4 regions of the Neobacillus sp. NPDC093182 genome follow, and region 2 is predicted to be linked to each of the others. Evidence: riboswitches for the same ligand, from Rfam matches in the RefSeq annotation. Region 2 holds a riboswitch; each other region holds the start of a gene.

Region 1 (8,309 bases), on a different contig from region 2:
CCTAGAATTCGTGAATAGGAGAAAACGAGATTATTCTCTGCGATTGACTCATAGAAAACTTCATTACTCACAACAATTAAAACTTTTGGACTTTCTCGTATCTTATTTATACCTGTTATGATCGTTTCCATTACGTGTGCTAAAAAAGACTCATCCCATTCCTGTTTCGAAGAAAACAGTTCATTATTTAAAAGAGTCGTCACGCAATCGACTAGAATAATATCTTCTTTATTAAAATAAGCTGCACTCTCACCAATATTTTGTGACTGTTCAATCGTTCTCCAACGAGACTTTCCAGATCCTCGGTCATACTGGTGCTGTGCGATTCGTTCCCTCATTTCTGGGTCCGAAGCGACACCGGTCGCTAAATAGTTTAATTGCCCGCCATTTTCCTTTGCGTGTTCTACAGCCATTTTTTCGGCAAAGCTGCTCTTCCCGCTCCTTACTCCGCCTGTAATAAAAATTAATGAAGCTGTCGCCATTCCAACAATACCTCCATTAATTTACTATTTTCTTCCTTACTTTTTATAGCAAAACGTAACCATTTTCCTTCTAAACCAGGGAAGTTATAAGTATGGCGGGGAATGATTCCCTTGAGCAATAAGAATTTAAATAAGTTTTTTTGTTCATGGAGATTTGAATCCCGTAACAAATAATAATTAACTTGTGACGAAGTCATCACAAAATGATGCTTCTTAAAAAATGTAAACAATCTCTCCCGTTCTTCCGAAATATAGACTTGTGTCATTTTTATAAATTCTTCATTTTGTAAAAATAATTCCCCTGCCAATAACGCAATAGTATTAATACTCCAATGAGGCTGGTATTTGTTAATTTCTGCGATTAAAGCTGGAGCTGCAGCCAAATATCCTAGACGAATTCCTGGAATGGCAAACATTTTTGTCATCGACCGTATAATGATCAAATTTGAGAACTTATTAATATAAGGGATAAAAGATTCGTAGTTTACTAAAAAATCATAGAAAGCTTCATCCAAAATCACAAAGCAATTTTGTTTTTCGCATTCCTGTATGATTGAAAGTACCGTTGACACTGGATATTGAATACCAGTAGGATTGTTTGGATTACATAAAAATAATGCGTCTGCACTGCTTAAGCTTGGATGTAACTCATCTATACTTAACTCGAAATGAGGTCCCATTAATGGATGGTACTGTATCTCACAATCGTTAACTCGGCAAGCCTTTTCATATTCAGAAAAAGACGGCTCTGCCACTATAACCTTTTTTCCGGAAAGAAACCTTGCAACCAGGGTAATAAGTTCGGCCCCTCCATTTCCAATTAGAACAGAATCTGCCGAAATTTGTTCCCTATCCGCAATCCTATTCCTTAGCTTTTCTGCAAATGGATCTGGATACACGGTAATTTCCTGATAAAAATCATTCCATTTCTCTTTTAGGGCAGGAGGAGGGCCAAGTGGATTAATGTTTGCACTAAAATCAATATACTTCTCTGGGAGCGAAAGTCCCAGTGATTTAAAAAGGTGCTGCGGATTTGAGCCATGTGAAGGTAAATTCAATCATGATCCCCCCTATCCATAATAATAGTAAAAATAAAAAGACTGTTTTATCCAAGATTTTATTGGCTGATAAAATATGATCAGCTTGTATAGGGACTAATGGATCTCCCATCTTTGCACGGTTTGAAACGATTCCTTTGTAATAGTTGATGCCGCCAAGCTGAATCCCCAAAATAGCAGCCACCGCCGCTTCTCCCCAGCCGCTATTTGGGCTCGGGTGCTTCTTTGCATCACGGAATAATACCTTCCATGCCCTTTGATACTCCATTTTCATAGGCTTTGTTCCAATTAACATTAGGATTCCAGTTATCCTGCTAGGAATCCAGTTCATCACATCATCCCATTTTGCAGATGCCCAGCCGAAATCTTTAAATCTTTCATTCATATAACCTGCCATTGAATCACAGGTATTCGTTGCCCGATAAACCATTGCAAGAGGCGCTCCCCCAATTAGTGCCCAAAACAATGGTGCAGTTACTCCATCACTAGTGTTTTCTGCAACCGTTTCGATTGCACCACGTGCGATTTCACCTTCATTTAATGAATCTGTGTCTCTGCCAACAATGTAAGATAGTTTGATTCTTGCTCCTGCCAAGTCCCCTTTCTCTAATGGGGCGTGTACCTCGAGAGCAGCTTCTTTTAGACTTTTTTGTGCGATCGTTGCTGCAATGATGATACTTTCAATGGCAATGCCAGCTATAGGATGAATTCGATAACTTATTACAATTAATAAAAGGACAATTGAAAATACTATCAACAAAACAAAAAGGAGCATTGCGACCCCTTTTAATCTTTTATTTTTTCCATGATTTAAGCGTTTCTCTAGGAATGAAATCAATGATCCTATCCATCTTACAGGATGAGGCCATTGAGGGGGATCTCCTACAAGCCTATCAATAAAATACGCAATACTTATGGCAGTTAAATGATAGATAATCATACTACTTTCCTTTTTTGAGATTTTCGAATACCCTCTAACGTGCATTCATATACAGCTTTTCCAATCAATTTACCTAAATTTGTAATCGTCCCCGCATATTCCAGCCTTTCACCAGCCTGGGTAGCAGCTATGAGAATACTATCGGTAGAAGTACCCGTCGCAATGGTGCCTGTCACCGAATCCATAATATTTAAATCATGGAGCGCTTTTGCTTTTGCTTCGGTAGCGGTCATAATACTTTGAATAAAGGCCTCCTCGGTTAATTCACCATTAACGAAGATCCACGTATTGATGGTGCCAGGCACCTGTTCAAAGGTATGCTGTTCACTTTTAGAAGCATCGATTGCGTTCCCCACACCTGCAGTTACGACAACAAATAGTGAGAATTCATTCCCTTCAACGTGCTTAAATGTAACATCATTAAGGAAGACTGCGGTCATCATTCCTACTGTTTCGGAAGGTTCGAAGCCGTTTAATTTTAAAAAGGAGGCCATTTCCTTTCGATGATCGCTGCAGTTATAGTCCTTTCCAACATGTCGATTAACAAAAGTATGGTGCCAGCCTGTTCCTGATCCAACAACTCCTGACGACATCGTCCTTAATGGAGCAGGTGATTTTAATTCAATAAACTCATCTGTTACGCGTAACAAACTTTCATCAATTTGAATTATCTCCTTATCCTGCCTCTCATCTGGTATTAACACCATTTGCGGTGCTGGTACTCTTGGATGAGGATGCTTCTGAATATCGGTATGATAAACATCACGTATTCTTTCTTCTCTAAGCACTTCGTTCGGGATATGGTTGATATTAATGGACCCGTTTTCGAGCAAAAGCAATCGATCACAATATAAACCCGCAAGATTTAAATCATGAAATATAGATACGACAGTTAAACCTGTTTCTGACGTCCAATTCTTTAATAAATCCAGTAATTCTTTTTGATAAGATAAATCTAAATGGTTCGTTGGTTCATCTAACAGGAGAATTTCGGGTTCTTGGGCGAGTGCCTGAGCTAAAAATACTCTTTGTTTTTCCCCGCCGGATAACTCTTGTATCGCTTTATTTTGCAAGGAAGTAATCCCAGTTTGCTTCATCACCCGTTGTACAATCTTTTCATCCTTTTCTCCCCAGGTCTGAAACCAGCCGGTTTGATGGGCGTAGCGGCCAAGCGAAACCGTTTCTTTTACGGTATAGGAAAACGATTGCGAGGAATGCTGAGATAAAACAGCTACGATTTGAGCCAGCTGTTTTGAATTATACTCCTGCAATCTTTTGCCTGATATGAAAATATCACCTTTTATAAACGGCAGGATTCCGCTTATCATTTTTAATAAGGTGGTCTTACCACTTCCATTCGGTCCCAAGATACCGAATAATTCACCTTTTTGAACTTCAAAAGTAATATCCTTCAGTATCTGTTCATTTGAATACCCGCCTGCAACATGTTGAACGTTAAGCATCCCTTTATCCACTTCTTTCCATTCTTCTTCTCTGTAATAGAATTAATGCAAATACCGGGGCACCAATTAATGCAGTTATGACTCCAATTGGTAACTCAGTTGGAGAAATAATCGTTCTTGAGATTAAATCTGCTAGAATTAAAAATCCACTTCCAGTAAGGATCGATAATGGGAGCAGGTGCCTATGGTCTGGTCCCCATAACAACCTTGAAAGGTGCGGTATGACCAGCCCAACAAAACCAATCGTTCCTGAAACGGCAACCGCCGCACCAGTTAAAATTGATCCTGCAGTTAAGATGATTAGTTTTCTTTTTTGAACATTTACTCCTAAATGGTGGGCACGTTCCTCACCAAAAGACATGGCATTTAATTCTTTTGCATTTAAAATAAGGATGATAGAACCCAGCACAAAAAAAGGTAAAATAATTCTTATGTATTCCCAGCCTCTCATCGACACACTACCCAATAGCCAGCCAATAATTTGTCTAAGCTCATCACCTGTTAAAGCGATCATGAGTGATATGAGGGCACCAAGAAATGAACTAAAAATGATTCCCGTTAAGATAATGGTTTCCACTCTCATCGAGCGTTCAATTTTTCTTGCGAATGCAAGCACGAAGAAAATCGTAGCCCAAGAAAACAAAATGCTGAGTAATGGAAGGGTAAAGCTGCCGATGACGGGGATTGATAATTGAAAAAATAAAGTGAGTACTGCCCCAACAGACGCACCGGATGATACGCCTAAAGTATATGGATCTGCTAAAGGATTCCTTAATAGTCCTTGAAAGGCTGCACCTGCAATGGCGAGAGAAGCCCCTACTAATCCAGCCAAAATAACTCGCGGCAGCCGGATATTCAAAACGATACTTGAAAACATGGGGTCAATTTGATCCAAAGAAATAGATCCAAAAAGCTTTGACATCATAATTTCAATAATGGTAAAGATAGGAACCGAAACGGTTCCTATCGAAATTCCTACTAACACTGAAAAGAGAAGGAAACTTCCTGCTAGTAAGTAGGCTGCTATTTTATTATTTAAATACTTCTGGATAGACAGCCTTTGCAAGATCCTCTACTCCTTCAACAATCCTTGGGCCAGAGCGGGTCACACGATCAGAATCTACATCAATGACTTGCTTATTCTTAATGGCATTGACATTTTCCCAGCCTTGTCTGGATAACACTTGTTCAACAGCATTTTCCGTATAAAAACCATATGTAGTAATGATGACATCTGGATTTCGGTCAATCATCACTTCTTGATCGATTTTGATCCAGCCTTCTTGGTCATTTGCAATATTATCTGCATTAATTACACTAATCATTTCATCCATAAATGTGTTTTTTCCGGTTGTGAACACTTCAGGAGCAGGAGATACCTCAATAAACACTTTTTTCTTTTCTTTGATTTCTCCAGCCTTGGCTTTAATTTCTGCTAATTTATCTTGCATACTTTTAATCAGTTCTTCTGCTTTCTTGTTTTCACCAGTGGCCTTACCAATCATTACAATCGAATCATATACCTGCTCAAAATTTTGGGCATCATGTATCACTAAAACTGTCAGCCCGGCATCTCTTAATTGCTGCAGGCCATCTGTCCCATTCATTGCGGAAGCATGTGCTAACACTAAATTTGGCTGCAATGAAATTATTTTCTCGATATTAATTTCCATCCCGCCGATTTTCTCTTTAGCTGCTGCTTCCTCAGGATAATTATCAAAATCGGACACACCTACAACTTGTTCTTCAAGTCCGAGTGCAAAAGCAATCTCTGTATTACTAGGAATCAATGAAACGATTTTTTCTGGCTTTGCCTTAATCGTCACCTCATTGTCTAATGCGTCTTTAATGGTTACAGGAAATGCCGTTTCCTCTCCTTTTTGCTCCGTGCTGCTGTTTCCTTCATCCTTTACCGTTTCTTTTTGTTCTCCACATGCTGCTAGCGCACCTATTGTTAACAAAAGAATTAATAATAACGCTGATAATTTTTTCATGTTTCTTCCCCCTATGACTTCCGTCAAAAATACATCACAAAAAACTGCACCATCTAAAAAATTCACAAAAAAACATCTCTACGTAATGTAGAGATGTTGGTTTGATTAAATGCCATTAAAAATGACTCTAGTCGTCCACACCTCCCTATCCTCGTAGGTTCTTTTTGGGGCACTAGAATAAGGCAGGTTTCCTGGCTCATGGTCATCGCTTCCTGCGTCTTCCCATCAGATTGACAGTGACATTTTGCAGGTTGCTCCCATTTACAGTGGCGGGACCGCGTTGGATTTTAACCAACTTCCCTTTTAAGCTAAAAACCGTTAAGATTTTCAGCACCTATTCTTCATTAATTTTTTTATGATAGACTTATTATATAGTAAATAAAAACGAAAGCCATATTTTTAAGCAAATTTCGCCAAAAATCTTTTTACTTTTCGAAAGTTCGCAATAAATTTGCCATTTCAATAGCGCCAGTTGCAACATCCCAGCCTTTATTTCCTGCCTTTGTTCCTGCACGCTCAATCGCCTGTTCAATCGATTCTGTTGTTAATACTCCAAAAATAACCGGAATGCCGCTATCTAGATTTATTCTTGAAACGCCCTTTGCTACTTCATTACATACATAGTCGAAATGTGGTGTGGACCCGCGAATCACGGTTCCTAATGTAATAACAGCATCATATTTTTTGCTAATGGCCATCTTTTGAGCCACTAAAGGAATTTCGAATGCACCTGGCACCCAAGCAATTTCAACATCATCTTCGCTTACACCATGTCTTTTAAGAGCATCCTGTGCACCGCTTAATAATTTACTGGTTATAAACTCGTTAAAACGTCCTACAACAATTCCTATCTTTAAACCTGAGCCTACTAAATTACCTTCATAAATATGTCCCATTTTAATACCTCCAAATTATTGTGTAGTTTTTATTTTACCTTTTCTTCGTTGATCTCCATTTGCAAAGGAACTGTTTCAACGACCTCAAGATCAAATCCCTTAATTCCTTTTATTTTTCGCGGGTTATTGGTTAACAATTTCATTTTGCTAATCCCTAAATCCTTTAAAATCTGAGCACCAATACCAAATTCACGTAAATCAGCTTCACCAGTGTTGTGACCATCCTCTAGCTGCTCGTGTGCCCGCAATTTATTGACTAAACCACTGCTCTGACGCATATAAAGGAGGACTCCGTTTCCTGCTCTTTCAATTTGACTTAATGCCGCATGGAGCTGAGACCTGCATTCGCAGCGGTAAGAACCGAAAACATCACCGGTTAAACACTCGGAATGAACACGAACAAGGATAGGATTCTCAGGATTAATTTCCCCTTTTATTAACGCTAAATGCTCTTTTCCATCAATGACGTTTGAGTATCCTGCAGCCTTAAATTCACCAAATTCCGTAGGCAAATTGATTTCAACTTCACGTTTGACCAGCTTGTCTTTTTTATTGCGATATTCAATCAAATCTTTAATGGTGATCATCTTGACGTCAAGTTCATCGGCAATTTTCCGCAACTCCGGAACACGTGCCATGGTTCCATCCTCATTCATGATTTCACAAATCACTCCTGCAGGCTTAGATCCGCATAGTCTTGCTAAATCCACTGCCGCTTCGGTGTGTCCTGTTCTTCTCAAGACCCCGCCTTTTTTTGCGATCAATGGAAAAATATGGCCTGGCCTTTTAAAATCAGAAGGTTTTGATTCCGGGTCGAGCATACTTAATACGGTTGCCGAACGTTCAAACGCTGATATCCCTGTGGTGGTAAATTTATGGTCAATACTGACTGTAAAGGCGGTACCATGTTCATCTGTATTAACTGCAACCATTGGAAAAAGTTCTAATTTCTGCGCCAATTCCTCCTCAATTGGAATACAGATCAAACCTCTTCCATGAGTAGCCATTAAATTAATTACCTCTGGTGTTGCTTTTTCAGCTAATGAGACAAAGTCACCTTCGTTTTCTCGGTCCTCGTCATCACAAACAATGATAACTTTTCCGTTTTGTAAATCAATCAAGGCTTCTTCAATTTTATCAAACACGTGTAATCTCTCCTTTCTATGTACTTAAGCAAATCCATGCTCTTCTAAAAAGCTGGCACTAATACCGGATGAACTTTTTTTGTTACCCGTATTTTGTCCTCTCGTTAAAAAATGCCCCACATACTTACCAATCATATCGCATTCTAAATTGACAATATCTCCGGACTCCTTAAGACCGATAATACTTTCAGATAAAGTATGGGGAATGAGTGATAAAGTAAATGTTTCGTCTGTGACTCCAAATACTGTAAGGCTTGTCCCGTCGACAGCAATCGAACCTCTTTCAATTACATACCTTAATATTTCCGGTGAGGCCTCAATTTCGTAATAA
Region 2 (8,309 bases):
TATTGCATTTTTTCAGAGAAATCTCTGCTTATAACTGAAGTCCTTCCTTTAGAAGAATAAACAATAGACACAAAAAAGAGTTCAGGAGGTTATCCCCTGAACACTTTAGCAGCTATATCCTAATTGTTTTCATTCCTTAAGTCGAGGTTTAGCAGGATCACAATTTGGCGGCTCAATGTTTGCGGATTCTGCTAATTTCATTAGATAATAACATTCTTCCCGGTACATATGGTCGGCCATTAACGGTGCAAATGTTCCTAATGCTTGATTACTTAGTTCTAATTCTTCTAGTTCCGTTAAGAAATTTTGAAATAACTTAATTTCTAATTGTGCGTCATTCGTCATTTTTGTCAAAGCTGGAAAGGAAGTCAAATTGGTTCTTAAATATCCTGCAAGCTCTACTGCTTTTAGATAAAAACCTTCAAAATCCTTCTTAAATGTCTTACTTTTCTCTCTTAATTTCTTTTCCACACCATCTAAATTTGAATAGATAGCGTCTGAATGACCTGCTGCGTCTAGTAACCATAGAAGGTGATGATGAAGTTCATGGTAAACGGGTGGCATTTTCCCCTCTTTTAAATGATTCAAAATCCTTAAATATTCCTCTAATTCATTTACCATATGATTAATGAATGTAGGTGAAAGGTGAATTTTGATTTTTCCGACAAGGTGTTTTCTTATTAATTCTAATTTGAATTCCCGTAATCTTAGTACTTCTGGTTCTACTTGAGCTGTTAGTTGTGTCAGTGGTGAAGATTTTGCCTGTTCTAAAAGTGTATCAAAAATGTTTATAAAATTTGATGCCTGCTCAATCTCAACTTTTTGAATGGGGGCAAGAGCTTCAAAAATAAACCTAGAATGATCACCTAATATTTGAAGCCAAAAACGGTGTTCAAATCTGGCTGACCTATCAAAAACTTCACTCATGTTAATTCCTCCTAGGAAAAAAATACCCACACTAAGTTGATATTTATTCTCCTAAGGCATGTCTTATGCACTTTGGAATTATGCGGTTAACTGAAATTAGTTATGTTTAATCCGAATTTACTAGCCGATAGCTATACATACTAGCACGCAAAACTAGCGCTTCAACAAACTTTTCGCAACGCAACAAATCCTGTTTTTGTGGCCTGAGTTCAACTTTCAAGGTAGCAGCTAAGTTTGTGTGAACGTACAACATATCTCGAAATTGATCAACGGCTCCACAAAACCTGGGATAACAGCTATCACCTGTTCCAAATACAGCTGTTGTCATGTCTTTTCTACTAATCGACTCAAGCGCATGATAGAGTTGCCTCATTTCCTTTGGGATATCACCATTTCCCCACGTGTACGTTCCGATAGCTATTGCGTCATAATGACATAAGTCAGATACACAAAACTCTTCTATTCTATAAAAAGATAGCTCAACCGACTGCGATAAAAAGATTTCATAAAGTTCCTCTGCTAATTCTTTTGTGTTTCCTGATACCGATGCGTAAACAATGGCAACTGATAATTTAGAGTTCGTCAAATCCATTGGATTGTGAGACCTTTGAATACGTTCTGGACTTTTGTTCAAAGAAATCCGACTTTGTTTCATTCATCATTTCATCTCCAAAAATTTGAATCCACGGCATCGGATTAATCCTTTCTTCATAAAGATTTTTCAAGCCAAGCTGTCTCAATCGTTTATTTGCTAAATATTCTACATAGCCTTCAAATTCCTCTAAATCGATTCCTTTGATTTCAGCTAAAATATAGTGAGCCCACTCTTTTTCCAGCTCAACCGCTTCGTTAATCGTTTGGTAGATATAGTTAATATTTTCGTCTGTATGAAGCTCCGGATTTTCTGTTAAAAGGATTCGAATGAATTGAGCAATAAAGTAGGCATGCTGCATTTCATCCCGTTGAATATAACTAATCATTGTACTTGTTTTCAGCATTTTTTGCTGACGTGCTAAATGATAGAAAAAGGCAAAACCGGCGTAAAAATAAATCCCCTCTAGGTTAATGGAGTTTACACATAACTTGAACAACGTTTGCGGCGTTGGATTTTGTCTAAATTCCTCATAGGCATCTAAAATAAGTTGATTTCGTTTTTGGACGATGTGATCACTTTTTGCTTGATTAAATCGTTCATTTTGTTCGCCAATGGGAATAAGCGAGCTTAGTATATACGAATATGATTCATTATGAACAGCTTCTTGTTGTGAAATAACAGCAAAGATCGCTTTAAAACTAGAGTCACTCACATAATCCATTACTTGACTCATGGTTGGTGTCTGCAGGCTATCAAGAGAAGCTAGCTGCGTATTAATACGCAGAAACACATCTTTTTCTTGATTACTAAGGGAATCCCATTGTTTTATATCATCCTGCATATTGATTTCCTGCGGTTTCCAAAAATTTGATAATAGAGTTTGATATAAATCGTACATTTTTGGATAGGCAATATCATTCCAGTTAAGGATTCCCGATGACTTTCCATTTATGATTCCGGTGGATTTGTTTGGAAAGTCAGGATTGAGTAATTGTATTTTGGTTAATGGTGTATGAATCATGAAATAAACTTCCTCCATTCTTCTCTGCTAACTTTGACATGCTTCACATTCTTCTATCTCCGATTGAGAAGTACTTCTTATGTAATAAGTCGTCTTTAAGCCCTGCCTCCATGCTTCCCTATGAAGATTTAATAACTCTACCGCTTTAATATCATGACGAACATAGAGATTGAAACTAATCGATTGGTCGATATGGCGCTGTCTGGCGGCATTTTGCCTAATACTCCATGTTTGATCCAACGCATGACGAGTTCGTCGATAAAAATTGTAACTGTTATGGTCCAAATCGGGTGCCGTTACTTTAAATTTGAAATTTTTCTTCTCCTCCGCGTATTCGACTGCATACAAAGGGTCAATCCCATCTGTTGAACCGCCAATCTTTGCTGTGGATGAGTTTGGAGCAATCGCCATCATCCAGCCATTTCGAACCCCATACTTTGTAATATCTTCCATCAGTTGGTTCCAACGATTTGTTTTATATCCTTTGCGCTCAAAATACTGGCCTGACTGCCATTCTGAACCTTCAAATTTTGGATAACTGCCTTTTTCCTTTGCTAATTCCATAGAAGAACGAATGGTAAGGTAAGCAATATCCTCATATAAACGATCTGCATATTCAACTGCTTCATCAGACTCCCAAAAGATGCCTTCTAACGCAAGGAGGTGATGCCAGCCAAACGTACCTAAGCCTACAGGACGGTATTGCTTATTAGTGACTTCCGCTTGTCCCACTGAAATGGTATTAAGATCAATTACATTGTCTAGCATTCTCATTTGGATTGAAACCAATCTTTCTAGTACATTCCCTTTTACAGCTTTCGGCAGATTAATAGATGATAGATTGCAGACAACAAAGTCCCCAGGTTTACGAACAATGACAATATTTCCTTCTTCATCCTTATATTCTTTAACAATCGTGGTGGCAGACATATTTTGCGTGATCTCTGTACACAAATTACTGCAAAAAATCGACGCACATCCATATCCTCTTGCATGTTTGTTTGGATTTTGACGATTGACTTCATCCCGATAAAACATATATGGCGTACCGGTTTCTAATTGAGAAATCATAATCCTTGCCATTATATCCATCGCCCGATAAGTTTTTCGAGGAAGAAAAGGATGTTTTACTGCTTCTTCATACTTTTCTGTAAAAAACTTTACATCACACTCGTCATAAAAATCTTCCAAGCCCAGGGGATTCCCGTCTTGGTCCTTCCACCCCATTATTTGTTTTACTTGATGAGGACAAAAGGTGTGCCATTCTCCAACACTTCGACCGTTTTCATCTACTTCTTCTAATTTCTTCATAAACAAGTCAGGTATGGAAACACCCGTAAAAATATCATGAGCCTTTCGTCTTTCGTCACCGTTATTTGTCTTTAAGTCTAAAAAGCCATTCATAATATCTTTATGAAATACATCTAAATAAACGGCGATTGCTCCCTGCCTTTGGCCCAATTGGTCGACACTCACAGCCGTATCATTAATAAGCCGAATCCATGGAACCACCCCAGAGGAATTACCTTTAAATTTCTTGATATCTGAACCTAAGGCACGTACCTTGCCTAGGTAAACACCTAGCCCGCCACCGTCTTTACTTAATCTAGCAAAATCCCAATTGTTCAAATAAATTCCATCTAAAGAATCGTCCACTGTATCAATAAAACAGGAAGAGAGCTGCCCAAAGCTTTTTCCGGCATTTGATAGAGTTGGTGTTGCAACGGTCATATACAAGTTGCTAAGTGCCCAATATGCTTCTTTTACAAGGTTTAACCTGTTTCCTTTTTGTTCTTTTCTCATTAATGTCATGGCGATGACCATAAACCGTTCTTGAGGTAACTCGTATAGTTTTCCTTCGTAATCTTTCGCCAAATAACGATCTGCTAGTAAGAACAGCCCTATATAATTAAACAAATTGTCCCGTTCTGATGTAATTACTGCGCCTAGTGTATCAATCTCTTCTTTTGAATAGTCATGTAATAGATCCTCGGAATAGATTCCTATTTTTGTTAATTCAGCAATCAGCGTGTAAAAACCTCCGTATTTTTCTTCCGGCTCGTATCCCCTGCTGCTTGACGCATTTTGATAAAGTTCCTGTAAATAAAGATTTGCTGCTAGAAAGGTCCAGTTTGGATCGCTCATTGAAATTTGATTTAATGCATAAAAAAGGGATTGTTCATATATGGAAGAGTCTTCAAGATTAGCGATCTTTTCAACTAATTCATTTGTGTTCAGATTATATTTTTCAGAAGCTTTTTTCACTGCCGCCAAAACCGAATCCTTGTCTGAATAAACACTGTTTACTGCCATACCAAATTCCTCATTTCTTTTCATAATGACTTCGTGAGTGAAACGACAAAAAACCCATCTATGAAGATGGGTTTGATAACGTGGATTAATCTATCATACAGGCTCATTCACTGTAATAGTAGGTATACCCTCGTTATATCTTCCCAGCTCCCGAAGAAGATAATACGTAATAGAAATGGCAGGTCTCCTGACTTGTGCTTCTCCCTACTCTAATCCCTTCCCGTCCGTAGACAGTGGATATGATTATTTCGTCAGCACTTACAGTTGCGGGTACAGTTCTGGATTCTCACCAGATTCCCTATTAAGTCTATATAGACACCATTTATATTGGTTATTTTCTATATTTAGTGTTTTGATTTATTGCTCACTACTAAATATTGTATATGTTCAACTATAATATACTATTTTCACTTTGACAATAACAAAAATAATTCTCAGAAAATTGTGTACGAACGATTTTTTATATGTTATATTAATTGGCAATTACATATCGTGTAAGAATTGGTGCCAAGCTGAGGCTTGGCTTAATAGGGAAGAACGGTGCAAATCCGTCGCTGTCCCGCAACTGTAATTCGGAGTGAATCACAAATACCACTGTCTTTTGATGGGAAGGTGTGATGAACATTGATGATGAGCCAGGAGACCTGCCAATTTGTAGTACACACCAGATACCTACGTGGAAATAGGTGGTGACATTCATTTGTACGACAAACGAGTTATGAGTTGTATTGTTTATGCAAGATTTTTAAACATACCTTTAACTTGATTGTATAGCCATTTCCGGTTCCTGGAGATGGCTTTTTTGTATTTGGATATATGTAAATGAAAAGGAGGAATCGTAAATGAAATTAGCTAGTACAGCCATTGGGTACCCCTACATTGGTGGTAATCGAGAGTGGAAACGTTGTGTGGAATCTTTTTGGAAGGGTGAAAAATCAGAGGAAGCGTTTATCTTTGAGATGAAGACCATTCGTTTAAATCATTTGAAGCATCAGCAATCCTTAGGATTAGACATACTTACGGTTGGAGATTTTACCTTTTATGACCGTATGCTGGACCTTGCGACCATGTTCGGTTTAATTCCAGCCCGTTATAATTGGACTGGTGAAAAGGTAAATCTTACAACTTATTACGCAATGGCACGTGGAGCAAACGATGTTGTGGCTTCTGAAATGACAAAATGGTTTAATACAAACTACCACTACATTGTACCTGAGTATGAAGGCAAGCCACTAAAATTAACTCAAAACTACATTTTAGATTATTTTTTAGAAGCGAAGTTTGAACTAGGTCTAATTACAAAACCAACCATTATAGGTCCCTATACTTTTGTACAATTATCTAAAGGCTACGATTCGATATCAAAAGCATCATTTATTTTAAGACTCTTACCTCTTTATGTTCAAGTACTCCAACAACTTGTAGATGCAGGAGCACAGTGGATACAAGTGGAAGAACCAGCATTAGTCCTTTCACTAGCACCTGAAGATATCAAACTAGTTCAACAAATTTATAAACAATTAGCAGAAGAAGTACCTGCAGCGAAACTGATGTTACAAACCTATTTTGAAGGACTATCAGCGTATGAAGACCTCATACAATTACCTGTCGCTGGAGTTGGGCTTGATTTTATTCATGGTGCTGATCAGAATATGGCTTCACTCCGTAAATACGGTTTCCCACAAGATAAAATATTAGGGATTGGTATCATAAATGGGCGTGATATTTGGCGGGCAAGTTTGGCTGAAAAAGCAATGATGACCAAAGCTATTTTATCCTTAAGCGGCGTAAATGAAGCGTGGGTTCAATCTTCTTGCAGTTTACAGCATGTACCTGTCACAACTAAATCTGAAAAGACTCTGGACAAGACATTACTAAACGCATTATCCTTTGCCGATGAGAAAATCATCGAGTTAACGCATATAACATCCTTCGTTTCAGACGAGAACTGGTCTGGAAGTAAAAGTGTGTCACAAAGTATAGTGGCAATTCAAGCCTTAGAGCAGCATGAGGGAAGGAAAAATCCACGTGTGAAGGAGCTTTTATTACAAGTCAAGCCAGAGCATTTTACACGTCCAATGCCCTTTAAAGAACGTCAATCTTTACAAAAAGAAGCTTTACAATTACCGGATTTTCCAACCACAACGATTGGAAGCTTCCCTCAATCCGATCAAGTAAAAAGAACGCGTACTGCATGGCGTAAAAAAGAAATTACCGACTTGAAATATGCTGAGTTTTTGAAAAGTGAAACCGCACGCTGGATTCAAATTCAGGAAGAAATTGGCCTTGATGTTTTCGTGCATGGTGAATTTGAGCGAACCGATATGGTAGAGTACTTTGGTGAAAAGCTCAAAGGTTTTGCTTTTACAGAAAAAGCCTGGGTGGTATCATATGGGTCACGTTGTGTGAAACCGCCGATTATTTATGGTGACGTCGAGTGGACATCTCCAATGACCGTGAAGGAAGTTGCAGAAGCACAGCGATTAACGTCGAAGTATGTGAAAGGGATGTTAACAGGACCTGTCACAATATTAAATTGGTCATTTGTTCGTGATGATCTTTCTCGTGAACACGTTGCCAACCAAATTGCCTTAGCGTTGAAGGAAGAAATTCAAGCATTAGAAAATGCAGGCATTGCCATAATTCAGGTGGATGAACCAGCTTTACGTGAAGGCTTGCCACTAAGGAAAGAAGACTGGAATGACTATTTATCATGGGCTGTGAATGCATTCAAGCTCGCGACTTCTAGTGTGAGAAATGAAACTCAAATTCATACCCATATGTGCTATTGTGAGTTTAATAACTTCATAGAGCCAATTCGTGCCCTTGACGCAGATGTCATTTCAATCGAAACGTCTAGAAGTCACGGGGAACTAATTCAATCACTAAAACAAAATCCATATGAACTTGGTATCGGTTTAGGTGTTTATGATATACACAGCCCCCGTGTGCCAAGTGTAGAAGAAATCGACACTATATTAAACGAAAGCTTAGAGATTATTTCAAAAGAACAGTTTTGGGTGAATCCAGATTGTGGTTTAAAAACACGTCATGAAGATGAAACCATTGCGTCATTAAAAAATATGGTCACAGCTGCACGAAAACTCCGCCAACAGCAAGAACAAACTGTTTCCTAAGTGTAAAGATAAACATTTTGAGGCGCCATTTTAGGCGCCTTAATTGATCGCGTCCTTTACAGAACCGAACGAGATACACTTTTCCCTAGTAACAATTTTTCTATACCATTAAATGAAGAAACCAACCGAGTTCTCGCTTCTGAATCTAATTCATAGCGATTATTGCCTAATTTTTTTATTTGATTATCTAAAATAAATACTCCTTTTAAAATATGGGTTGCTCCCAGAGCTGTAAGAACAGGTTTAAGAGCATAATCAATCATTAATAAGTGACCAAAAGTTCCTCCAATAGCAATCGGTAAAATGGTTTTACCTT
Region 3 (8,309 bases), on a different contig from region 2:
CAAAATACGATTGTTGCAGATATTTTAGGAGAAGTAGCAGGGATCGTAATTACCTATCCGGGAGAGGCTGCACCTCGATTAGACGAACCTATTTTGAAACGCTTAAGGAAGAAAAGAAGGAATGAAATGATTTTCTTGGATAAGGAAGCTGACGAGGGGGATTTTTATATCGACACCCTGTGTGTTGCTGATCGGTTTAGAGGCTATGGAATCGGATCAATGCTTCTAAAGGAAGCCGAAAAAGCAGCAATACAAAAGGGATATTCAAGACTCTCTCTAAATGTTGCTCAAGATAACCCGAATGCAAAAAAGCTATACGAGCAGATTGGGTATAAGGGTGGTAAATTGATCAAAATTAATGAACATCTGTATGATTATATGGTGAAGATTCTTTGAGATAAAAAACGATTTATACGGCAAATTAGGAGGGAGATGGTTTGAGAAAGGTCGAAGTGTGTTCATACAATGAAAAGTGGGGCTTAATGTTTGCAGAAGAGGCAGAAAAATTGAACTTATTTTTGGAAAAGAAATGGTAGACATTTACCACATTGGCAGTACATCTGTATTTTAGAGAATCTAGCGCTTATCTTTCCACCAGCTAACAATTCCATAGATAATAAACAGTATCAACCCCATCTCAATAGCATGGTCGGCCAAGTTAAGAATTCCACCAGAGCGCGGGATAAAATCTGTTACCTGCCCAAATAAAAGCCGATCAATGCCATTTCCAATTGCTCCTCCGACTAGGAATCCAAAACTACTATCGATGAGAGCTCCCTTCATTTCTCCCGTTCTACGAATATATAAAACAACGATCACGAACAGTACAGCCACAACTCCGAAGAGCCGAGCATAGCCATGAAATAATCCTCCTGCCATCCCGCTATTCTCGATATGTGTAAAATATATTCCCCACAAAGTAAAGTTTTCATGTATGTCGATGAAGATACGAATTAGATATTTAGAAAGCTGGTCCATCACAAGAACAAGAATGGCAATTACATAAAATAGCATTTGTAGTCCTTCCTTCTAGCAATTATTTGCACCTTAATCAACAGTATAATTGAAAGCTATTTTCTTTTCTATTATGTAGCTTTTTACTAGGGCGGGTTACGGAACGCCAAGATTTGTTCTTTGAAAGCCTTGGGAAAATTGTTGAACTTGCAGCTAAAGGTGCCATTAAACCCGTCATTGGGAACATCCAACCCTTACACATGGCCCCGGAGCTGCACCAGCTCATGGAACAGCGCAAAACGACCGGTAAACTAATTCTTTTGCCATGGGAGCAATGAGATACGAAACGAATTAATCTTTTTGATTTATGGAAAATTCAGAAAATAAATTGTATAATCATAATAACATCCACGGTAAATTGACTTAATTGCACTTGTACTTCCTTTGCAGGAAACGAGATATGAGCAAGAGTCAGTAAGGCAATCAATGAGGAACATCATTGTTTGTTTTGCTGGCTCCTTTTTTGTACATCGAGTAGTTAAGATGGAGAGATAGCGTGAAGGGAGCATTAGGTAAATGTAAATGTAAAATAAAATGTATTTATTGAGGGAGGGAATTTATATGATGAACTTTGAATTAACAGATGAGCAGCAAAGTGTAAAGGAAATGGTGAGAAAATTTGTCGATAAGGAAATCATTCCAAATATTCAGGAGTGGGATCGCCAAGGCCATTTTGAACCGGCGATTTTGAAAAAATTAGCGGATTTGCAAGTAATGGGTGTCTGTATCCCTGAAGAGTATGGCGGGGCAGGCATGGATTATAATACACTGGCCATTGTATGTGAAGAATTAGAACGGGGAGATACTGCCTATCGGACAGCCGTTTCTGTTCATACAGGGCTAAACAGTATGACAATATTGCAATGGGGAACGGAGGAACAAAAACAAAAGTATTTAGTCCCTCAAGCACAGGGACGTAAAATTGGTGCCTTCGGATTAACAGAACCGAATGCTGGATCTGACGTTGCAGCGATGAATACGACAGCTGCTAGAAATGGGGATTACTATATTCTTAATGGCTCCAAAACATGGATTTCTCTTTGTGATGTTGCTGACCATTTCTTAATTTTTGCCAAGACAAATCATGATAGTGGGCATAAAGGAATTACTGCCTTTATTGTTGAACGCAGTTTTGCAGGAGTAGAAACGAAGGCTATTAAGGGAAAGCTGGGTATTCGCGCTGGAAATACCGGTGAAGTATTCTTAACGGATGTAAAGGTTCCTGTTGAGAACAGATTAGGGGAAGAAGGAGAAGGGTTTAAAATTGCTATGGCTGCCCTAGATAACGGCCGTTTTACAGTAGCTGCAGGAGCAGTAGGTTTAATAGAAGCCAGCCTTGAAGCAAGCCTTAAGTATTGCCATGAACGGAAAACATTTGGCAAAGAGATTGGAAAACACCAGCTTGTACAGCAAATGATCGCAAAAATGAGCGCAAATCTTGAAATTTCCAGATTGTTGGTTTTTAAAGCTGGCTGGTTAAAAAATCAGGGTAAACGAAATACAAAAGAGACGTCACTTGCTAAATGGATTTCATGTAATGCTGCATTTGAGGCTGCCAATGATGCCGTTCAAATCCATGGGGCATATGGTTATTCCGATGAATACCCAGTTGAGCGCTTTTTGCGGAACTCTAAAGCACCAGTGATCTATGAAGGCACTAGAGAAATTCATACGATTATGCAAGGGGAATATGCTTTAGGTTATAGAGAAGATAAACCGCTTCGCAAACAATTGCCTTCATGGCCATTTGAACATGTTTCCGTCAGCAATTAAAATGGAAATAAATGAGATAAAGAAAAAATAGAAATAGTTTACAAAGGTGGAACACTCTACTATAATTGCCTTTATAACAAAAAAATGAATACTAGACAAATAGGTTTCTTAAATGATCTGAATAGGATTATTTGAGACTAAGAGGGAAGTTGGTGTAAATCCAACACGGTCCCGCCACTGTAAGCGAGAAGGAAGGTTATATTTATCCACTGTGTTTTTTACATGGGAAGGGATAACCAACCAGTGATTCGCAAGTCAGGAGACCTGCCTATTATGTTTTTTAAGCTTCCTCGAGGAAAGGAATGTTTAAAGTGCAGGTAATCCTATGTAAATATTTTTATTTATTATGACGATTGCAAGTTATCATGCTGTCCAAAAGACAATGTATTATAAAACTGCCTTTACTCTACGCTTTCCTCTGGAACAGCGTTTTTTTGTGTTCAAAAATAGAAGGAGGAAAAAAGTGATGAAAGAGATTGTAAAAAAGTGGGGACTATTCAGTGTTGTTCTTCTGTTAAGCATGGGTATTATTGTAGGCTGTGGTACACAGGAACAGAACACTCAAGATAAAGCAGTTGCTACCCAAAACGACAAGACAAATGAAGGGGAGAAGGATGATGGAGTTCAGTTTCCTGTAACCATTACCGACGATGCGAATCGAAAGGTAACGATTGATGAGGAACCTGAAACAATTGTTTCGATTCAGACTAGTAATACAGAAATAGCGTTTGCACTTGGGTTAGGCGATAAAGTCATTGGCGTATCAGATTATGATAACTATCCACCAGAAGTGGAAGAAATTGAAAAGGTTGGTGCACAGGATATCAAATCAGAGCTTGTTCTCACATTACTTCCAGATATAGCGCTCGTTACAGATTATCATTATAAAACACATCCAGAAACCTTAAAACAGTTTGAAGAAGCTGGTATTGACGTGGTTGTTGTTGGAAGTGCTGTATCCTTTGAGGACGTATATAGCAACATTGAAATGATTGGTACTGCTACTGGAAGTAAGACCGAATCAGAAGAAATTATTTCTGATATGAAAGAACGATTTCAAGCAATCAAAGACAAAGCAGCGGCTATCAAGGATAAAAAGAAAGTTTGGGTAGAAGTTTCACCTGCTCCAGATATTTTTACGACAGGACAAAATACATTTATGCATGAAATGCTTGAGACCATTCAAGCCACTAATGCCGCAGAAGATCAAGAGGGCTGGGTAAAGATGACGGAAGAAGAAATTGTCAAATTAAACCCTGATGTGATTATTACCACCTATGGATACTATGTAGATAATCCAACTGATGGGGTTTTGAATCGTGAAGGATGGTCAGAAGTGCCAGCTGTAAAAAATAAAAACGTTTTTGACGTTGATAGCGATACGGTTACAAGACCCGGTCCTCGTTTAATTGAAGGAGTCGAGACACTTGCGGAACTTATCTATCCGGAAATATTTAAGCAGTAAAATAGTTTGGTTGTATTTGATAAGCGGAGGGCTTTTACTTGGTACGAGCCTTCTTGGCTTATTTTATAGTAGTGTAATAATCCCAATTCCTACTATTTTACATATTATACTAGATAAAACGATTAATATGGGTTGGCTTGATGAAGTAGCAAAAAATGAAGAAATGATCATTTGGAATATCCGTCTGCCAAGAGTTCTTCTTGCCTTTTGTGTAGGGGCAGCCCTTTCATTAGCTGGTGCAGCTTTTCAAGGGCTTTTACGCAACCCACTAGCAGACCCATACACCATTGGGGTATCTTCAGGAGCCTCACTTGGGGCTGTTCTCGTTTTGTTTTTTCAAGTAACAATTTTTGGTTTAGGAAATTTTACGCTTCCGGTCGTTTCGATTTTTAGTGGATTAATTGCTTTACTTGTCGTATTCGGACTCGTTCGATTGAGTAGTAAAAGTTTAGCAATTGAAACGATTATTTTAGCAGGAATCATTGTTAGTGCCTTTATTAGTGCGCTTGTATCTCTTCTTATTTCATTGGGAGATCGAGACGCGATGACTCAAATTATTTACTGGTTATATGGCAGTGTTGGAATGAGAGGGTGGAGTTATGTTCAACTAATCATCCCCTTTATGATAATCGGTTCCATTGTGTTGTTTTACTTCTATCGTGAATTAAATGCCCTAGCACTAGGAGAGGATGCAGCAGATCATATTGGAGTAGATGTTAAAAAAGGAAAGACATTTGTTCTAATTGGTGCATCGTTATTAACCGGTGCAGCAGTAGCTGTTTCAGGGTCGATTGGCTTTGTTGGACTTGTTATTCCACACTTAATCCGACTTGTTACGGGACCGAATCATCGCCATGTCCTTCCGCTTTCCTTGATAATGGGTGGAGCTTTTCTTATACTAGCTGATTTAATGGCTAGAACCATGATTGCACCTAAAGAGCTGCCAATTGGCGTGATTACTGCCTTAATTGGTGCACCTGTATTTGCCCTTTTATTGATTAGAGAAAGACTTGGAAGGGGGACGAATAAATGATTAACGTTCAAAACTTGGTCGGTGGATATACCCATTCCCCCATTATTAAAGGTCTAGATTTAGAAATTAAAAAAGGAGAGTTTTTTGCTCTTCTCGGGCCAAATGGGAGTGGGAAAACAACCCTTTTTAAACTCATAACAGGGCAGTTGCCGATTATTAGCGGGAAAGTTTCCATATGTGGTAAAGAAATTTCATCTCTCTCAAAACTGGAAAAAGCAAAAAAAATGGCGGTTTTAACACAGGAAGTTCAAGTATCCTTCGATTATACCGTTGAAGAAATCATTAGTCTTGGACGCTATCCTCATCAAAAGGGGATCTTTAAGCAACTTTCGAAAGAAGACCGGAAAGTCATTGAGGAGGTTATGGAAATAACCCAAATAGGCGACCTTCGGAAAACTCAATTTCGTCTGATTAGTGGTGGTGAAAAACAAAGAGTCTTATTGGCCAAAGCTTTAGCTCAGGAGCCTGAGATCTTACTTTTAGATGAGCCTACCAATCATCTAGATATTAAACATACCTTTCAAATGTTGAATCTATTAAAAGAACGACAACAAACAACGGGGTTAACCATTTTTTCTATTCTGCATGATTTGAATGTTGCTTCGCTCTATGCAGATCGAATTGCCTTACTTCATAATGGAAGCTTTTTAGAAGTTGGAGATGTTGACCTATTAAGGAAAGAAGATCAATTAAAGAAGGTCTATGAGGTGAAAGTGAATGCCCAATCACACCCAACTGTTCCTAAACCACAGCTTCTCATGACACCAAACTATTTTACATCAAGTATGTCGTTAAACTTTGAAGACCTTTATAAGATAAGAAAAACAGAAGAATATATTCATGTTCAATTTGATAAACCATTACGTACCATATCAAATACGAGTATTGGTGCTGGAATACAGTGGTTAAAACATTTTTGCCAATTTCAAGGTCCACACCACGATTTACAGCATTTGATGGAAAAGTACTCGATTCCTCACGAACTATCGGCCGCAGTCATGACAGCTGCAAAACTTGAGGAAATGGTATTTGTAACGAAAGAAATAGAAAATATTCATATGATGGCAATTGTGACAGCATGGGGAGGGAAATCCATCAACATAATGATATTCATAGATGCGTATTTTACAGATGGTGCTCTTGTTGATGGATATATGGCTGCTACCGAGGCAAAAGTAAAAGCATTGCAGGAATTTCATATGATAGATTCCCAAACCGCCCCTGCTGGTACATCAACCGATACCCTGCTCCTTGGGCTTACACAGCAAGGGGAAAAAATATCTAGCGCAGGTTCAGGAACAGTTGTCGGAATAGGAATTGGTCAAATAGTGTATGGTGCCATAGAGGAAATGCTCAGCAAGGATTTAGAGAAGGTTCACTAACATCCTGGATCTTTTTCGGATTTTAGTGCTAAAAAGGGGGGGAATGGCAGATGACGGAACGACGAATCGTAATTGCCGGAACTGGAAGCGGTGTGGGGAAAACAACACTGACCATTGGGTTAATGGCTGCTTTAAAAAAAATGGGCTTAACCGTTCAGGGCTTTAAATGTGGACCTGACTATATTGATCCTTCTTATCATACCGCTGTAACGAAACGAAACTCTCGAAATTTAGACAGCTGGATGCTGACAAAAGATCTTGTACTGGATATTTTTAGTCATGGCAGTCAGGGGGCCGATATTTCAATCATTGAAGGGGTCATGGGCTTTTTTGATGGGAAAAATCCTGAAACGAATGAGGGAAGTACAGCAGAAATTAGTATGAATACGAAGAGTCCAGTTTTGCTTGTTGTCAATTGTGAAAGCATGGCCAGAAGTGCTGCAGCGATCGTAAAAGGTTTTCAATTGTTTGCCGAGGGCCCCAAAATAGTTGCTGTTATCGCAAATAAAGTGGGAAGCGATGGTCACTTTCAGCTTGTCAAGACAGCGATTGAGCAGGAATGTCACGTTCCTGTTATTGGTTATTTGAAACGAGAACTAGATATTGAAATTCCTGAGAGACATCTTGGACTAATTCCTTCTATGGAAAGAGGAGAACTGGGTTCGTTTTTTGATAAATTAGGCACGCTGGTCAGTGAGACTGTCGATATCGAGAAACTACTTGAATTAGCTGTTGCTGAGCCGTTAGAGGTAAGTCGAAAGTCTTCCATATTTGAAAAGCAGAGAGAAAATCTAGTGAAAGTCGCTGTAGCAAAAGACAGTGCCTTTAATTTCTATTACCCTGAGAATCTAGAAATTATGGAAGCAAAAGGTATTGAAATTGTTTATTTCTCGCCACTTGCGGATGAGGAGGTACCTGAAGATGTTGATGGACTTTATATAGGCGGCGGATTCCCAGAAGAGTTTGCACAAGACCTTGCTTGTAATCTAAAAGCAAAGCAATCAGTAAAGCAAGCGATTGAAAATGGATTGCCTGCACTTGCTGAATGTGGAGGTTTCATGTATTTAACCAAGTTCATAGAAACTACGGATAAGAAAAAGCATGAAATGGCGGGTGTTATATCAGGGAGCATACAAATGCAAACAAAATTAGCTGCATTGGGATATAGAGAGATTAACGGGCAAAATGCTAATTTTATACTTGAGGATTTGAGTGCCAGAGGTCATGAATTTCATTACTCAATCTTCAAAGCCGTTGAAGAGGATGTGCCTTATGCTTATGAAACGAAAGGAATGAGAGGTGTAAGCAAGGAAGGGTATTTACTACATAATTTATCAGCTGGGTACACTCATTTTCATTTTGCCTCTTGCCCAGAAATGGTTGAGAATTGGATAAGAAAATGTCTGGAGAATAGGGGAAAGCGATATGAGTAAACAAATAAATCGAAATGGCTTAACACTTGTTTATACAGGTCATGGAAAAGGCAAAACGACATCCGCCTTAGGGTTAGCCCTTCGAGGAATTGGTCGAGGATTTAAAGTGAAGATCTATCAGTTTATTAAATCACCTGAGCGTACTTATGGTGAACAACTTGCCTTGCAAAGGCTGGGCGTTGATATGGTCCAACTAGGAGTTGGTTTCA
Region 4 (8,309 bases), on a different contig from region 2:
GGACCTGCTCCGATAATCCAAATTTTCTTCATTATTTGCGCACCACCATACATGACAAGTAATTTAATTCTGAACCTCGAAGTTCATTGATCTTCCAAATGACCTCTTCATCAGATGTAACTTTTGTAACGACATGTGCTTTTTCTAATAAATTCATTTCCTCCAATAGATCGAGCATTGCGTCTATAACTTTTGCTACTTTGATAAAGACGATCGCATCGTGGTTTTCAATTACGCGGCGCATTTCTTCCATATCCTCCGTAGCAGGAATCATGGCGACATGGTCATCACCATCAGCCAAAGCAATCCCTAAGCGATTAACAGAACCATTAAACGACGAAATACCTGCTACCGTTTCAATCGGGACATCAGGGTACATCGATTTCATTACGTTCATTAAATGAATAAATGTGCTGAACAGCATTGGATCCCCTTCAGTCACGAAAGCTACATCTTTTCCTTGAACTAAAAAGCTATAAATAGCTTCCACTGATTTTGTCCACTCAGCTCTTAGTGTATCTTCATCTTTTGTCATGGGGAATACTAAACCAAGCATCTCTTTTTCTGCCGGGTTAATATACACTTCAACAATACGATGGGCATAAGATTTACTGCCCTTTAATTTTTTTGGATAAGCAATGACCGGGCTTTCTTGTAATCTACGAAATGCTTTTACAGTGATTAATTCTGGATCTCCCGGCCCAACACCTAGTCCAAATAAGGTTCCCATTCTCATTATTCATTTCCTTTCTTTGCTGTCACAATATAGATTGGATTTAACGGTTCAAAACGCGTTAAATGTAAGATTGGTTTACTCTTTGAAATTTGTGCCTGTAATATCGATACTTCACAGCCTAATGCTTTTAAATGCTGCAGCGCTTCTGCCAGATTTTCAATCGTTGCAATATTCATAACAAGGCGTCCATTTGGTTGTAAGCGTGAAATACATGTTTGCAATAAATGCTCCATATTTCCACCGTTGCCGCCAATAAAAATCGCATGCGGATCTGGAAATTCTTCCAGACGGTCAGGTGCCTTCCCCAGCACTGCAACAAAATCTGTACGATGTTTTAACTGATTTTCCAGGCAGTTTTCAAGGTCACCCTCATTTTTTTCAATTGCATACACGGCACCTTCCCGAGCGATTTTCGCTGCTTCAATCGCAACTGAACCTGTGCAGGTTCCGATATCCCACACAATGCTATTTTCCTTAAGTCCTAACTCCTGCAGACAAAGAGTCCGAATTTCTCTTTTCGTAATTAATCCTTTATCTGGCTTTCGCTGAAGAAAAGCATCATCCGGAATTCCAAGAGAGGCGCGTTCGACTGCCATTCGCTGTTTTAAAACCACAACATTCAATGGAAAAAAGGAGCTTTGCTCCATTTCGTCCAATGTGAAGAAGCGGCACCGTTCCTTTTCACCTTGTAGATTTTCAGCAACAAAGGCATCATATTCTGTCATGCCGAAACGCTTTAAATATTTTGCAATGGCCTGCGGAGAATTCGTTTCATCTGTTAAAACAGCAATTTTTTTACGCCCATCAATTCTTTGTGCAAATCCTTTAATGGAACGGCCGTGCAAGCTGACAATATACGCATCCTGCCAGCTTTCCTGCATTTTAGAAAAAGCAAGCTGTACCGAGCTGGTATACGGATAAATCTCTAACGGAAGCTTTTTCGCAAGTACACTGCCAAGTCCATAAAATAGTGGGTCACCGGACACTAAAATAACAACATTTCGTGTTTCTTGCTGTAATTCAGCTGTTAACGCCGACAAACCGCCTTTGATAACTTTTTTCTCTTTTTTATATTCCGGGAAAAATTGCAAATGGCGCTCTCCGCCTACAAGTACATCGCATTCATTGATCCACTGTGTATAGTGGGGGAGCAATCCTTCCGCGCCATTATCCCCTATACCAATCATCTTCATCCAATTTGTCAATATTCTCAGCCTTTCCTAAACAGTCACCATTCATGGCATACAAGGTTGTCGACACTTTGATGTCAGTATTCATATGATTCAATGCATAGTAGCAGCAGTTTTTGCAAAGGGCTGCAAAAAATGCCTCGTTTCCCTGAAGCATTTCACCAACCTGTGAAGCCGTATTCGCCTGTAAAATTTCTCGCTGCGTCTTCTCATCAACACCCACTTTATTGGCAATGCCTGCTAAAAACTCAAAGCTTATCGGTGCGCTTTTTGAGTGAACCATCATAACGCCTTGGGCTACTTTTGAGAACTTCCCCATCATCCCTACCAACGAGACTCTCGGAATCTTCTTCCGTGCAATATTCTTTAACGTAAAACCGACAAAATCGCCCATTTCGATAAATGCTTCTTCTGGTAAATGAGGATACTGCTGCATTGCATATTTTTCACTGCGTCCGCCCGTTGTAATGACTAAATGCTCACATCCTGATTCTTTTGCTACATTGATCGCTTGTACGATACTTGCCATATAAGCAGAACTTGAAAATGGAACCACTGTTCCCCGTGTACCTAATATCGAAATTCCGCCAATAATGCCTAAACGCCCATTCAATGTTTTTTCAGCAATCTCTTCACCATCTGGTACGGAAATGACCACTTCAATTCCACAATCCAATTTATATTTTTCAATTGCTTCTTGTACAACACCAAAAATCATTTTACGCGGTACAGGGTTTATCGCTGCTTGACCTACCGGTACAGGAAGTCCCGCTTTTGTCACTCGCCCTACACCAACCCCGCCATCTAAATGGATACCTTTTTCTTCTGAATAACGAACGGTACTTTGAATTCGTGCCTGGTGTGTAGCATCAGGATCATCCCCGGCATCTTTAATCGTTTCACACATTACCCAGCCTTCTGATACTTCAAATGCGGTTACTTTAAATGTGGCATACTGGCCAACCGGTAAATAAATCGTGACTTCATCAGGTACCTTTCCCACGACAAGAGCTTGCAGTGCTGCCTTTGTCATCGCTGTTGCACAAGCTCCTGTCGTATAGCCGTGTCGCATTTGTGAAGGGTCTTTTTTATTTCGTTTCTTTTGCTCGTTCATCCGCCATAATCGAAATGGCATTAAGTGCAGCGACTGTCACTGTACTGCCACCCTTTCTCCCAACATTCGTAATAAATGGAATCCCTTCCAGCACTGCTAACTCCGCTTTCGACTCTGCTGCTGATACAAAGCCGACTGGCATTCCAATAATTAAATCCGGTTTAGCCACACCTTCTTTAATCAAACGAATTAACTCCAGTAAGGCGGTTGGCGCATTGCCGATGGCATAGATTCCTCCTTCATGTAGACGCGTTGCTTTTTGCATAGAAATAATCGCACGTGTTGTTCCTTGAGCCTTCGCTTCCTTTGAGACATCTTCATCGGCGATATAACAATGTAAATCCCCGCCATGCTTTTGGAATCGTTTCCGTCCTGAACCGCTTTCGATCATTTGTACATCCACCACTACATGACGGCCCGCTAAAATGGATTGAACCCCTGCCTCAATGGCATCAGGTGTAAAGATCATGCTTCGGCCTAACTCAAAATCTGCTGAAGCGTGAATTACCCGCCGAACCACTAGCCATTGCTCATCAGTAAATGAATGTTCGCCCATTTCCTCTTTAATAATGGCGAAACTGTGATCATAAATCTTGTCTGGATCTACCGTTACGGGAATAAATTTTGTATTAAAGTTCATGTTTGCCAAGAATAATACCTCCTAATAGTTGAGTTACTTCTTCAAAAGAAGTACAAAAATTTTCATATTCAATCGCTGGTCGTTTGATTAAAATAACAGGAATCCCTAGTTGCAGAGCAGCTGTCATTTTTTCATCTACAGATCCCACTTTGCCGCTTTCTTTTGTAATCATTAGAGTCACATTGTATTGCTCACAAAGTGCTTTATTTAATGATTCCGAAAATGGGCCCTGGATCGCAATAATGTCCTTTTGTTTAATACCTAACCTATCGCACTTTTCCATGTTCCCTATATTTGGAAGCATTCTGCAAATAAGCCGGATTTCATCACGCATTAAATATTTCGTAAATATTTCTAACGTTTTGCTGCCTGTTGTCAGCATGATCGTTCCTTTATGAGATTGAGCTAATTTGGCTGCCTCTTCATAGCTGTCAACCTCTGTAATGAATGGAGAAATAAACTGTTCTTCTGGCCTTTCATAACGAATATAAGGAATATCACATGCTTTTGCTGCTGCCATTGCCGTTTTCGACGCTTCTTCCGCATATGGATGGCTGGCATCGATGACACAGGTCATCTTTTGCTTCTGAATAAGCGCGATCATGTCATCTACTGATAACCGACCCACTTGATAAGGAATATGGTGGGCTTTTAAACTTTCGGCTGCAGATTCTGTGACTACTGTTGCTAATAAAGGATAGCCTTGATTTTGCAATTGAATGGCTAGTGCTCTCGCATCACTTGTGCCTGCTAAAAATAAAATCATGTGTTCCTCCTAATCTCCACATGGTGCCGGCTCGACTTCAATTTTGGAGCTCATATCTTGATAGTTAAAATACTGAATTCTTTTCACCCTTTTAAAATATTTAAAAAGGCGTTCATTTGGATGGGCATTTTGTTTGTACTCTTCAATAATTTTCGTTAATAACGGCAGCAGTTGATCTGGTTCAATTCCTTCTGCTACTGGCTGTGCAGCATGGGCTGTACGGCCAACCGGCTTTGCGCCAATAAATAAATCAAATTTTTTCTTGCGGTAAACGATCCCAATATCATCGAATACTGCCCGATAACAGGCCATACCGCAGCCGTTGAAACCAATATGTAATTCTTTTGGAAGCTTTAAGCCCCCCAATTTTGCTCCTATTTCTTCTGCATATGGAATTGATTCTGCTTTTTCACCGTTGCAAAAATCACAAGCTTTAACATTTAAAACATCGCCCACAGGCATGACGATTAAATGATTTTGTTCAAGCTTTTCAACAATCGATTCAGGCTGATCTGTTGGAATCTTTAGTAAAAAACGATGATCCGGTGTATATTCCATGGTGCCTGTCTCGCCAATGGTTTCTGCTAATACGCGCATTTGCTCAGGCGTAATAAATTTATTGGCAACACCAGGTGAAACAGCAAATTCAAATATATCTTCGATTGGCTGCTGAACAAAATGCGGATAGTCTATTTCCGATTTAGTCACCATGGATAAAGCCTTTATGGCCAAATCTAATGAGCTGGCTTCTTGTTTTATTCTTTCAATTTGCTCATAACCAGCTTGTGCTTCCCCTGTTTCTTGATTTAATGCCCATGGTTCAGCTTCCTTTTTTAAACGCTGATGCGGTTTTAAGCTTTGCTTCTCTTCCCCTAACGTATATTTACGCTGATAACCTCGAGGGGTAATGATTTTATTGTCATAAAAGAAAGTAGAAGAATTCCCGATCATAACCGTTGTCAGCATTCCGATATCATGTTCAAGCATTTCAGCCAGTGTTGTCAGCACTACATTTTGATTTTCACGATAGGCACTTTTCACAAGTCCCACCGGTGTTTCAGGAGAACGATATTTTAATAGAATATTTTGTGCCTCTACAATTTGGCGTGTCCGTCGACCGCTTTTCGGATTATATAAAGCTATAACGAAATCCGCCATCGCAGCTGCTTCAATGCGCTTTTCTATTACGGTCCAAGGCGTTAAATGATCACTTAGACTTATCGTGCAGGAATCATGCATGACAGGCGCACCCAATAAACTTGCACAAGAATTAATGGCTGAAACACCTGGAACAATTTCTACCTCAATTCCTTCTTTTTCAGTCCAGCCCTTCTCAATCAGCACTTCATACACTAATCCAGCCATACCATAAACGCCTGAATCTCCGCTGGAAATCACTGAGACAATATGACCTGCTTCAGCTTTCTTTACTGCATCCTGTGCACGTGACACTTCTTCAGTCATACCCGTACTGACGATGGACTTTGCTGTTACAAAAGGTTCAATTAGCTCCACATATGTTTTATAGCCAATAATACAATCACTTTGCTGCAATGCCACTACAGCTCGATTTGTAATATGCTCACGATCACCGGGACCGAAGCCAACAACAAAAATTTTTCCCTTTTTCATAGGCTTACCTCCAAATAAAAAATGCCTGTACTCCTTTTAAAAGGAATACAGGCATGTGAAATCGCAGTATAAAAAAAGCATACTGAAATACAAAAACAATTGGAATAATTGTCCCGCCTATACTTCTCCCTCCGAAAAGCAAGTGTCGTTTAAATAAGCAGGTTTCCTGACTTAAGCTTCTTTTTACTCTTACACCTTCCCGATTTCTCAGTGGCATTGTAATTTCATCAGCTCTTACAGTAGCGGGGGCTGTACTAGACTTTCACTAGTTTCCCTTTTACCTCACAAATGTGAGCACTTATTTAAAGTATTATTAAATTTTTTATAACTATATCATATAATCTCGAATGTTAACAAACTATTTGTTTGAAAATTTAATAAAAGCACCTTCTTAGGTTGAAATGGTGCTTTCAAAAAATTATGCACAATAAACTGAGGTCACTCGTCAGAATTCCACCTTAAACTTGAATGCTGGTCCCATTAAAACATGATTCCATCATTTCAAACAGTTCTGCTTTCGACCTCGGATACTTTTTATTGGATAAGTTCATTCTTTGAAATTTTTCAAACACTTCCATAATCCAAGGTTTTTGTAAATGGCTTGTTTCGAGTATTTCTCTTTTACTAAAAACCTCAACCGGTGTTCCTTGAGCTAGCAAATGCCCATTGTTTAAGATGATAACCTCATCTGCCCACTCATAAGCAAGATTTACATTATGTGTAGACAATAGAATCGTCCGGTTTCGATGATGAATCTTTTCCAATAGATTCAACATTCTTTTTGAATAGTAAGGATCGAGCCCAGCTGTTGGTTCATCTAATACCATTAATTCAGGATCGATGGCAACAATTCCAGCAATTGCTACCCTTTTTTTCTGTCCGATACTTAAAAAGTGAGGGGGTTTATCTTTAAGCGATTCCGTTTCTGTTAGTGTGATGACTTCCTTTACACACCTCTCAACTTCTTCGGTGGGTAAATTTAAATTTTTTGGACCGAACTTAATATCTTCATAGACAGTAGATGAAAAAAGTTGGGTTTCAGAGTTTTGGAACACAATACCGACTTGCTGCCTTAATTGCTGAATCTCTTTCCGTTTATAGGTCAACTTCTTTCCATTGTATAAAATGCTGCCACTTGTTGGCTTTAATATTCCGTTCATAAGAAGAAATAGTGTCGATTTCCCAGCGCCATTGTTCCCTAATAAGGCTATTTTCTTCCCTTTTTCAATGGAAAGATTTATCTGATTCAATGCCATTGTTCCATCAGCATATTGATAAGAAACATGTTCAAACGTTAATATTTGTTCACTCACTCTACATACTTCCTTTTCATTGTTCTTTCATGATTTTGTCATAGTTTCTATCAAGAAAAGTGTTACAAACGAAATAAAAATAATGACAAAATGCCCTCGCTTATAGCCCAATGATAAATCCACATCATACAAATGTTCATCTCCACCTCGACTATCAATTGTGATTTGAAGCTCTTTTGCTGCGTGCATCGATTTTATGAAAAGGCTGACAATAAGCTGTGCTACGCTGGAAAACCAGCTTCTATAATTTTGATAGCCAAGCCTGCTAGATTGTGCAATATAAATTTCATTCATCTTTTCCAATAAAACAAAGATAAATCGATACGTAATCCCGATTAATTCTACAAAAACGGTGGGTAGTTTTACTTTTTTTAATATCCACATTAATTGATTAAGAGGAGTTGATAAAACAAGAAAATATAAACAGCTCACACTTGCTAATATAGTTGTAGCTAGTTCGTATGATTGTTGGATACTATTTGAGCTAATATAGATTTGCCATGAACCTATTTTAGCCATCCAAAGCACCTCAAGATCTTCTTGATAATTAGGTGCAATGGAAAATAGTATGGCAACCAAGCTTGTCATTAAGAATATAAAAGGGACGAAAAGAAGTTTCAAATATGCAATAAACGGGATTTTCGCCTTGAATAGCACCAAAATACTCATGACAGTAAAGGTAAAACAAGCCACCGAAATATTTTTTGAAAGAATTGTAAAAAAGAGAAAGATCAGCGCAAGGATGACCTTCTCAACGGGATGAACATCTTTTAATCCGCTGATATAAGCATAATCATCAATTTTTATCATAGTTTTCACTTCATTCTGCTATTGTTTGGATGAAGAATACTTTTTTCTAGCTTTTCCATATCCAATTACATAGCCGATGATGATGGCTCCGAGAGCCGCTTGTAACGA

The links. Region 2 has a riboswitch for cobalamin ahead of ACIQAA_RS25565 (ribonucleoside-diphosphate reductase subunit alpha). Riboswitches for the same ligand answer to the same signal wherever they lie in the genome.
Region 1: another riboswitch for cobalamin. It lies ahead of ACIQAA_RS19745 (ABC transporter substrate-binding protein); the one in region 2 lies ahead of ACIQAA_RS25565 (ribonucleoside-diphosphate reductase subunit alpha).
Region 3: another riboswitch for cobalamin. It lies ahead of ACIQAA_RS27005 (ABC transporter substrate-binding protein); the one in region 2 lies ahead of ACIQAA_RS25565 (ribonucleoside-diphosphate reductase subunit alpha).
Region 4: another riboswitch for cobalamin. It lies ahead of cobJ (precorrin-3B C(17)-methyltransferase); the one in region 2 lies ahead of ACIQAA_RS25565 (ribonucleoside-diphosphate reductase subunit alpha).

Annotation. Positions count from the first base shown of each region.
Region 1 covers NZ_JBIVOI010000011.1:55,728-64,036, forward strand. The annotation lists gene ACIQAA_RS19720 (bifunctional adenosylcobinamide kinase/adenosylcobinamide-phosphate guanylyltransferase) at 1-482, opposite strand, end outside; gene cobD (threonine-phosphate decarboxylase CobD) at 464-1,540, opposite strand; gene cbiB (adenosylcobinamide-phosphate synthase CbiB) at 1,497-2,480, opposite strand; gene ACIQAA_RS19735 (adenosylcobinamide amidohydrolase) at 2,477-3,943, opposite strand; gene ACIQAA_RS19740 (FecCD family ABC transporter permease) at 3,948-5,009, opposite strand; gene ACIQAA_RS19745 (ABC transporter substrate-binding protein) at 4,975-5,937, opposite strand; cobalamin riboswitch at 6,102-6,290, opposite strand; gene ribH (6,7-dimethyl-8-ribityllumazine synthase) at 6,363-6,833, opposite strand; gene ribB (3,4-dihydroxy-2-butanone-4-phosphate synthase) at 6,863-7,978, opposite strand; gene ribE (riboflavin synthase) at 8,003-8,309, opposite strand, start outside.
Region 2 covers NZ_JBIVOI010000017.1:6,894-15,202, forward strand. The annotation lists gene ACIQAA_RS25545 (hypothetical protein) at 1-60, shown strand, start outside; gene ACIQAA_RS25550 (DUF2935 domain-containing protein) at 130-927, opposite strand; gene ACIQAA_RS25555 (flavodoxin domain-containing protein) at 1,034-1,519, opposite strand; gene ACIQAA_RS25560 (ribonucleotide-diphosphate reductase subunit beta) at 1,500-2,543, opposite strand; gene ACIQAA_RS25565 (ribonucleoside-diphosphate reductase subunit alpha) at 2,571-4,880, opposite strand; cobalamin riboswitch at 5,017-5,194, opposite strand; cobalamin riboswitch at 5,342-5,522, shown strand; gene metE (5-methyltetrahydropteroyltriglutamate--homocysteine S-methyltransferase) at 5,699-7,993, shown strand; gene ssuE (NADPH-dependent FMN reductase) at 8,050-8,309, opposite strand, start outside.
Region 3 covers NZ_JBIVOI010000019.1:47,419-55,727, reverse strand. The annotation lists gene ACIQAA_RS27025 (GNAT family N-acetyltransferase) at 1-396, shown strand, start outside; gene ACIQAA_RS27020 (signal peptidase II) at 577-1,014, opposite strand; gene ACIQAA_RS27015 (zinc-binding dehydrogenase) at 1,128-1,292, shown strand; gene ACIQAA_RS27010 (acyl-CoA dehydrogenase family protein) at 1,579-2,787, shown strand; cobalamin riboswitch at 2,873-3,073, shown strand; gene ACIQAA_RS27005 (ABC transporter substrate-binding protein) at 3,254-4,252, shown strand; gene ACIQAA_RS27000 (FecCD family ABC transporter permease) at 4,215-5,285, shown strand; gene ACIQAA_RS26995 (ATP-binding cassette domain-containing protein) at 5,282-6,667, shown strand; gene ACIQAA_RS26990 (cobyrinic acid a,c-diamide synthase CobB) at 6,718-8,100, shown strand; gene ACIQAA_RS26985 (cob(I)yrinic acid a,c-diamide adenosyltransferase) at 8,093-8,309, shown strand, end outside.
Region 4 covers NZ_JBIVOI010000020.1:75,771-84,079, forward strand. The annotation lists gene cobM (precorrin-4 C(11)-methyltransferase) at 1-32, opposite strand, end outside; gene cobI (precorrin-2 C(20)-methyltransferase) at 32-736, opposite strand; gene cbiE (precorrin-6y C5,15-methyltransferase (decarboxylating) subunit CbiE) at 736-1,929, opposite strand; gene ACIQAA_RS27720 (cobalt-precorrin-5B (C(1))-methyltransferase) at 1,904-3,040, opposite strand; gene ACIQAA_RS27725 (precorrin-8X methylmutase) at 3,015-3,680, opposite strand; gene cobK (precorrin-6A reductase) at 3,670-4,446, opposite strand; gene cobJ (precorrin-3B C(17)-methyltransferase) at 4,456-6,078, opposite strand; cobalamin riboswitch at 6,218-6,395, opposite strand; gene ACIQAA_RS27740 (energy-coupling factor ABC transporter ATP-binding protein) at 6,537-7,391, opposite strand; gene cbiQ (cobalt ECF transporter T component CbiQ) at 7,419-8,201, opposite strand; gene ACIQAA_RS27750 (energy-coupling factor ABC transporter substrate-binding protein) at 8,220-8,309, opposite strand, start outside.